DNA from 2 places in the Bowmanella denitrificans genome. Region 2 is predicted to be linked to the other one. Evidence: predicted binding sites of a transcription regulator. Region 2 holds the regulator's gene; the other holds the start of a gene.

Region 1 (3,416 bases), on a different contig from region 2:
GCATGCCAATGCCGACCATAATCCGAAAGCCGTAGAACACCGGTTTGACCGGCGGATGCTCGCCAATAAACTCGTTCAGACCGCGAATTTCACCGTCCACTTTATGGGTCAGGATCAGACTTGCCATATTGGGGATACCGATGGCCAGATGGTTGGTACGCTGCTTCTCATCAGGAATGGCAAACACCAGCAGGGGCGCACCTTGTTCTGTTTCCCATATTCCTTCCATGGCGGCGACTTTTTGCGGCTGATGCTTAAAGGTATTCAGACCATGCAGATCGCCCACCAGAATTTGCAGTGGCATTAAAATGGCGGCAAAGGTCATGGCGGTTTTCAGAGCCAGCCGTGGTGCCCGTTTGGCGTCGCCGCGATAAATCCGGTAGGCCGATAAGCCAGCCATTAAGAAACTGGCGGTCAGGCTGGATGCCAGCAGCATATGCGCCAGGCGGTAGGGGAATGACGGATTAAAGATCACCGCCCACCAGTCCAGCACATGGGCCACGCCGTCACGCATCTCAAAGCCTTGCGGGGTTTGCATCCAGGAATTCAGCGCCAGGATCCAGAAAGCGGAAATCGATGTGCCCACCGCCACCATGCAGGTGGCCAGCGTATGCACCCAGTTAGGCACCCGACCCTGACCAAACAGCATCACACCGAGGAAGGTGGCTTCCAGGAAAAACGCGGTTAATACCTCATATCCCAGCAACGGCCCGGCAATATTGCCGACCTTTTCCATAAAGCCCGGCCAGTTAGTGCCAAACTGGAATGACATGGTAATCCCGGACACCACGCCCAGCGCAAAACTCAGGGCAAACACCTTGACCCAGAAGCGGTAGGCGCGCATCCACACTGGATCCCGAGTCAGGTCAAAGCGAATTTTGAAAAAACACAGCAACCAGCACAGCGCGATGGTGATGGTGGGAAACAGAATATGGAAACTGATATTGGCGGCAAATTGCAGCCGGGAAAGCATCAGTACATCTTCCATCAGAAAACTCCCATTGGTGATTGAAGCAACCGGCCCGGGGGCCTTAACAGTAAAGAGGCTAGCGGTTTTTCTTACGCTCCTCTTTACCAATAAACTTGTCTTTCATATCCAGTACCTTACCTACCCCGGAGCTGAGTTTAAGCAGGGTGCTGAGGTTATCCGGACTAAGGCGTTGTAACTCATTGGTCCAATTGGTAACCGACTCCAACAAGTCATGGATTTCTTGCAGGCGCTGCTGGGCATGTTTTTCCTGGGCACTGGCCGGCTTGTCCAGCAGCATGTCCCTGAGCAGTGACAACGTCGGGTCGATTTCGCGTTTACGGCGCTCTTCAATGACCCGTTTGGCCATATCCCAGATACTGCCGATGGCGCGGAAATAGTCCTTGCGATCCCCCGGCAGATGGGACACCTGCACTAACTGCCAGGACTGCAGTTCCTTCAGGCCCATGCTGACATTGCCGCGGGAAATATTCAGGGTTTCGGCCAGCTCATTGGCCGTCAGCGGTTCGGCGCTGATCACCAACAGGGCATACATCTGCCCCACTGTGCGGTTAAAGCCCCAGCGGCTGCCCATTTCACCGAAGTGCATCACAAAACTGGTTAGGTTTGGGGTAAGATTCATGTTGTTTTTGAAGTTTCAGTAATTTCTGAAAATTATAAATGTTTGTTGATCTGGCGCAAGGTTTTTAGATGATTTTTTTGTGATCTCTCGATGGTAAGGCTTTGAACATGCGTAACGGATGTCAAGGCGTAAGGGGATTTCCAGCTAACGCTGTTCAATCTGTTTCCTGACACCACTACAGGTAAAAAAACTGTTTCATCACGAAGAACACGAAGTGCACGAAGGGCAAATCCGATTTTCTACTCTTCGTGTTCTTCTGATCTTCGTGGTGGAGAAATAATTATTTGTGAAATGCGGGGGCAAAGCGGCTTGGGCCGCTTAGGGGGGCATAGGTCTATTTAACAAGTAACTGGTTCAGCAACGACAAATCAATTTTTGACTATCGCAAGTGTGAGAATTTCGAAACTAGTGCCACTTTGTGAATGGCTGGGTTAAGCGAGTTTCTGACTTGGCTTTCCCTGCTGGATATGACACTCCATCCATGGAGCGCCAGTCACTTTTCTTTGCTCGTGCAAAGAAAAGTAACCAAAAGAAACACGCCCGCTGGATTCCCAACAACGTCAGTCCAGGGCACTACTAAAAGGCGGTCGTGAAAACGACGTTCCCGACGCGTCTTCCACTCAATTTGCTCCAGGCAAATTACCCGCCTTTTAGCAGCGCCCTGAACCGACCGGGAATTTTTAAGCGGGGCCAAAGCGGCTTGGGCCGCTTAAGGGCATCATAGATTTATTTAACTAGCAATTGGTCCACCAACGACAAACCAACTTTTGACTATCGTAAGTGCGAGGATTTTGGCGCATATGGCACCTTGTGATAACGACTTAAAGAGGTGTGTTGATAAAGTTCCAGATGCTGAGCCGCATAACAGCAATGGCGCGGAACACGTCCGCCATTGCCCGGCACCATCTTGGGGCAGCCAAAAAACTCTTGCTAGGCAAAGGGTTATAAGCATGTTAAAAAATGACTATGTAAAAGTACGGCGAAGCGCCGTGTTTAAACACGGCGCTTCGCCGTCTATTAATATAGTTATGTGCCTGCGCACCTTTAAAGATCAGAGGAAGATTAAAGAGTGATACCTGAATTGAATCAATCTGGAGTTTTACCTCCATTTATCCCAGAACAAGGCCCAACAAACCCAGCTGGTATGGCTCCTTATCGATCAACAATCACAGAATTTGTAAGCCGATACGCCCAGTCACCCGAAAGAATAACTATACTTAGGGGGTTATTAGAGTATCGTCAGAAATTGAGAGCGATTGGTATTACTCATGGTTTTCAATGGTTGGATGGCAGCTTTGTAGAAAATGTAGAATTGAATCTCGGGCGGCCTCCAGCGGATGTTGATTTAGTCACTTTTGCGATGAGACCGACATTGGACTTAGAGATATGGAAAGGTATAGTTAATGACAACAAAGAACTATTTCTACCAAACGAATCTAAGGAACATTTTAAGTGTGATGCGTACTTTGTAGATTTAAATACTCATCCAATACATGTCGTAAGTAATACAAGATATTGGTTCGGTTTGTTTTCTCATCAAAGGGAATCGTATCTTTGGAAAGGAATGGTTGAAGTTCCTATTGTGTGTGCAGACGAAGAAGCTTTGGAGATGTTAGACAGGGGGATTGGCAATGCCTAAAAAGCTTAATATAGATAGCCTGTCTTCTGAAATCACCACAGTGAAGGATCTTTTAAGTAGTGCGCAACAATCCGGAGATATAGTCGGTGAAATGCAACTGGAGCATCGGCTTAAAGAGCTATCTCGGAAAGTTGAATCGCTGAAAAGCGATACTATCGCTGATAATA
Region 2 (3,416 bases):
TCAGCAAAATGTTAGCAAAATTGGCCAGGCATTGCAGATTGATAGGTTATATAGTCAGTGCAAACCAGAGCAGAAACTCAAAAAGATGCAGGAATTACAGCATCAGGGACAGCATGTACTGATGATGGGGGATGGCATTAATGACGCCCCAGTGCTGGCCGCTGCACAGGTTTCAGTAGCCGTTGGTGGTGCGACCGAGTTAGCTAAAAATGCCGCTGATGTTATTTTAATTAAGCCTTCTTTGACCCTGTTACCGGTGTTATTCAATATGGCTAAACGCAGCAGGGCCAAGATAAAGCAGAACATGGCCTGGGCATTGGGTTATAACCTGTTGGTGCTGCCACTGGCCGTTTGCGGTTATTTAACCCCTTGGTTGGGGGTAGTTGGTATGTCGCTAAGCTCTATTATTGTGGTAGCCAATTCTGTTCGACTACTTAAGGCCGATTCCTAATGGGCATTTTATATATCCTTATTCCCCTTGCGATTGTGATTGTCACTATCGCCATCGTGATTTTTTTCTGGGCAGTAAAGTCCGGACAGTTTGACGACCTGGAACGTCAGGGCCACAACATTCTGTTCGATGATGACAAACCCTCGGGCGGGGATAAAAACCAGCGTGACTGATCTGACGCTGCTTTCTGCACTTCTTATTGGTCTGGCAGGCAGTGTGCATTGCGTTGCGATGTGTGGTGGCATTGTCGGTGCACTGAGTTTTTCTATTCCCAAAGATCGTTCCCCTTTGCCTTTTGAGCTGGCCTACCATAGCGGTAGACTTGCCAGTTACAGCCTGGCTGGGGCGATAACCGGGGGGCTTGGTCAGCTTTTCAGCCATCAGATTGCGGGCGGCATGGCTATTTTGAATTTGCTCAGTGGCTTGTTTCTGCTGGCCCTGGCGCTGTATATCGGCAATTGGTGGCGCGGCTTGTCTTGGTTAGAAAAACAGGGAGCTAAGTTGTGGCGACCGGTTGCACCGCTGTCTAAACGCTTTATTCCGTTTAAAAGTCCGGCATGGGCGCTGCCTTATGGATTGATCTGGGGGTGGTTGCCCTGTGGTTTAGTGTATTCCAGTTTAACCTGGAGCCTGGCAGCCGGCAGCGTCCATCAGGGCGCACTGTTGATGCTGATGTTCGGGCTTGGAACTCTGCCAGCCCTGTTGACCCTGGGGCGTTTTAGTCAACAATTACGGCCTTTACTGGCACATCCGCGTAGCAAACAGATTATTGCGGTGTTGTTAGCGATCAGTGCCCTGTGGCTGCTTTTATCGCCCTATGTGATGGCAGTTGAAGCCTGACCCTGAAGTTAGTTGATTTCGCTTACACCTATGCCAAAAAATGCTAAGCTAGCCATCTGTCTGGCCATTTATCTATAGCCACAATGAATCAACACCGCGAATGTACCATCAGTTGTCAGAATTGCAGCATCAGTCAGTTGTGTTTGCCTTTTACTCTGAATGAGAAGGAACTGGATAAACTCGACAATATTATTCAGCGTAAGCGGCCATTTCAGAAAAATGAACGATTGTTCCAGTCCGGGGATAAGTTAAACAGCTTGTTCGCGGTGCGCTCCGGCTCTTTTAAGAGTTTCGTATTGGCCTCTGACGGAGAAGAGCAAATTACCGCTTTCCATTTACCAGGGGATATCATTGGGTTTGATGCTATTCACAACCAACAACATAAAAGCTTCGCGCAGGCGCTGGAAACCTCGATGGTATGTGAAATCCCCTTCCAAACCATGGAAGCCTTGTCTGGCGATTTACCGAGGCTGAGACAACAGATAATGCGCTTGATGAGCAATGAAATCCTTGCAGATCAAGATATGTTTATGTTGCTTAACAAACGCACCGCTAACCAACGACTGGCGCATTTTTTGGCGCATCTGGGTGACCGTTACCATCAACGCGGCTTTTCCGGCAGCCAGTTCCGTCTCAGTATGACCCGTGCGGAAATTGGAAATTACCTGGGTTTAACCGTAGAAACCATCAGCCGCCTGCTAACCAAGTTTCAAAAGCAGGGCCTGATAAAAGTAGATGGCAAATTTATTACCCTGGTACAACCTGCTCAGCTTAAGGAAGTGCAGGACAGTTCCGCGACGACTAGTTAAAAACTTTCCCCTTCGGACTTGATCTAACGCAATCATACTGATTGGATAGAAATGTAGTTTGTACATAGACTAAACACATTGGATCTGCCGGAGGAGATGGATGATTAATTATAAAAAATTGCTGGTCGTCATTGACCCTACCACTGAACAACAGAAAGCTTTAAAAAGAGCGGTACTGATAGCGGGTAAAACCGGCGCAAGCATTACTGCTTTTCTGTCCATTTATGATTTCTCCTACGAAATGACCACTATGCTGTCGGTGGACGAACGCGAAACTATGCGTCAGGCCGTGGTGGACGACAGAACGGAATGGTTGACCGAATTGCTGTCGGAGCAGATAGACGACCCATCATTGGCTGTTGATGCAAAAGTGGTATGGCACAATCGGCCATTTGAAAGCATTATTTATGAAACCATTGAACAGCAGTATGATCTGATCATTAAAGGTACCCATGAACACAGCGGGTTAAAGTCAGTGATCTTTACCCCTACCGACTGGCATTTAATGCGTAAAGCCCCCGTTCCTGTATTGCTGGTGAAAGAACATGACTGGCCTGAACAGGGACAGATACTGGCTGCGGTCAATGTTGGTTCAGTAGACACAGAACATGCTTCGTTGAATCAGAAGGTTACTCACACGGCGTTAGATTTTGCCCGCACCCTCAACGGTCAGGTTAACCTGGTGAATTCTTATCCTGGCACGCCGGTAAATATTGCCATCGAAATTCCTGAATTTGACCCTGCCAGTTTTAATCAATCGGTGAAAAACCACCATATCGATGCGATGAAAACCTTTGCCAGTACGCATGGTATTGATATGACCCATTGTTATGTGCGCGAGGGCTTACCTGAAGATGTGATCCCCACTGTGGCAGAAAAACTGGATGCTGAACTGGTGGTTATTGGTACCGTAGGACGACATGGTATTTCTGCAGCATTGATTGGCAATACCGCTGAACATGTTATCGATATGCTCGATTGCGATGTTCTGACGGTTAAACCTGACGGCTTTGTCAGCCCATTGCAACAAAAGTAAGTTAATCTTCCCTACGGCCCCATTGTTGTATGCACAGCAATGGGGTATCCGATTCCTGCTGCTTGGCAGCGTCAATTTACAGCCCGCTACTCAAGATAGGTTGAAATTAGAATGGCGTCGCAAAATCACCAGCGTTTACTTAAAAGTGCCAGATCCTGGGCCAATTGGAGTGACAGTGCATTCAGCTTATTTGGTATCAGATTCGGCTGGGACTTTATTATAGGACTGATCCCAGGTCTGGGTGACGTTATCAGCGTGCTGATTTCAATGAGACTGTTAA

What was found. Region 2 encodes FNR, which switches genes on or off when oxygen is low (the NO sensors DNR and NnrR bind a similar motif). Its sites were predicted from a motif close to TTGATCTAGATCAA; they were not measured.
Region 1: a site for FNR is predicted at 1,656-1,669, ahead of ABD028_RS14390 (GbsR/MarR family transcriptional regulator). Genes of this name have one in related genera too.

What each region holds. Positions count from the first base shown of each region.
Region 1 covers NZ_BAAAEI010000015.1:179,878-183,293, reverse strand. The annotation lists gene ABD028_RS14395 (cytochrome ubiquinol oxidase subunit I) at 1-988, opposite strand, end outside; gene ABD028_RS14390 (GbsR/MarR family transcriptional regulator) at 1,047-1,610, opposite strand; gene ABD028_RS14385 (DUF6932 family protein) at 2,680-3,249, shown strand; gene ABD028_RS14380 (hypothetical protein) at 3,242-3,416, shown strand, end outside.
Region 2 covers NZ_BAAAEI010000006.1:214,943-218,358, forward strand. The annotation lists gene ABD028_RS03935 (heavy metal translocating P-type ATPase) at 1-451, shown strand, start outside; gene ccoS (cbb3-type cytochrome oxidase assembly protein CcoS) at 451-624, shown strand; gene ABD028_RS03945 (sulfite exporter TauE/SafE family protein) at 617-1,291, shown strand; gene fnr (fumarate/nitrate reduction transcriptional regulator Fnr) at 1,375-2,100, shown strand; gene uspE (universal stress protein UspE) at 2,201-3,136, shown strand; gene ABD028_RS03960 (DUF4112 domain-containing protein) at 3,248-3,416, shown strand, end outside.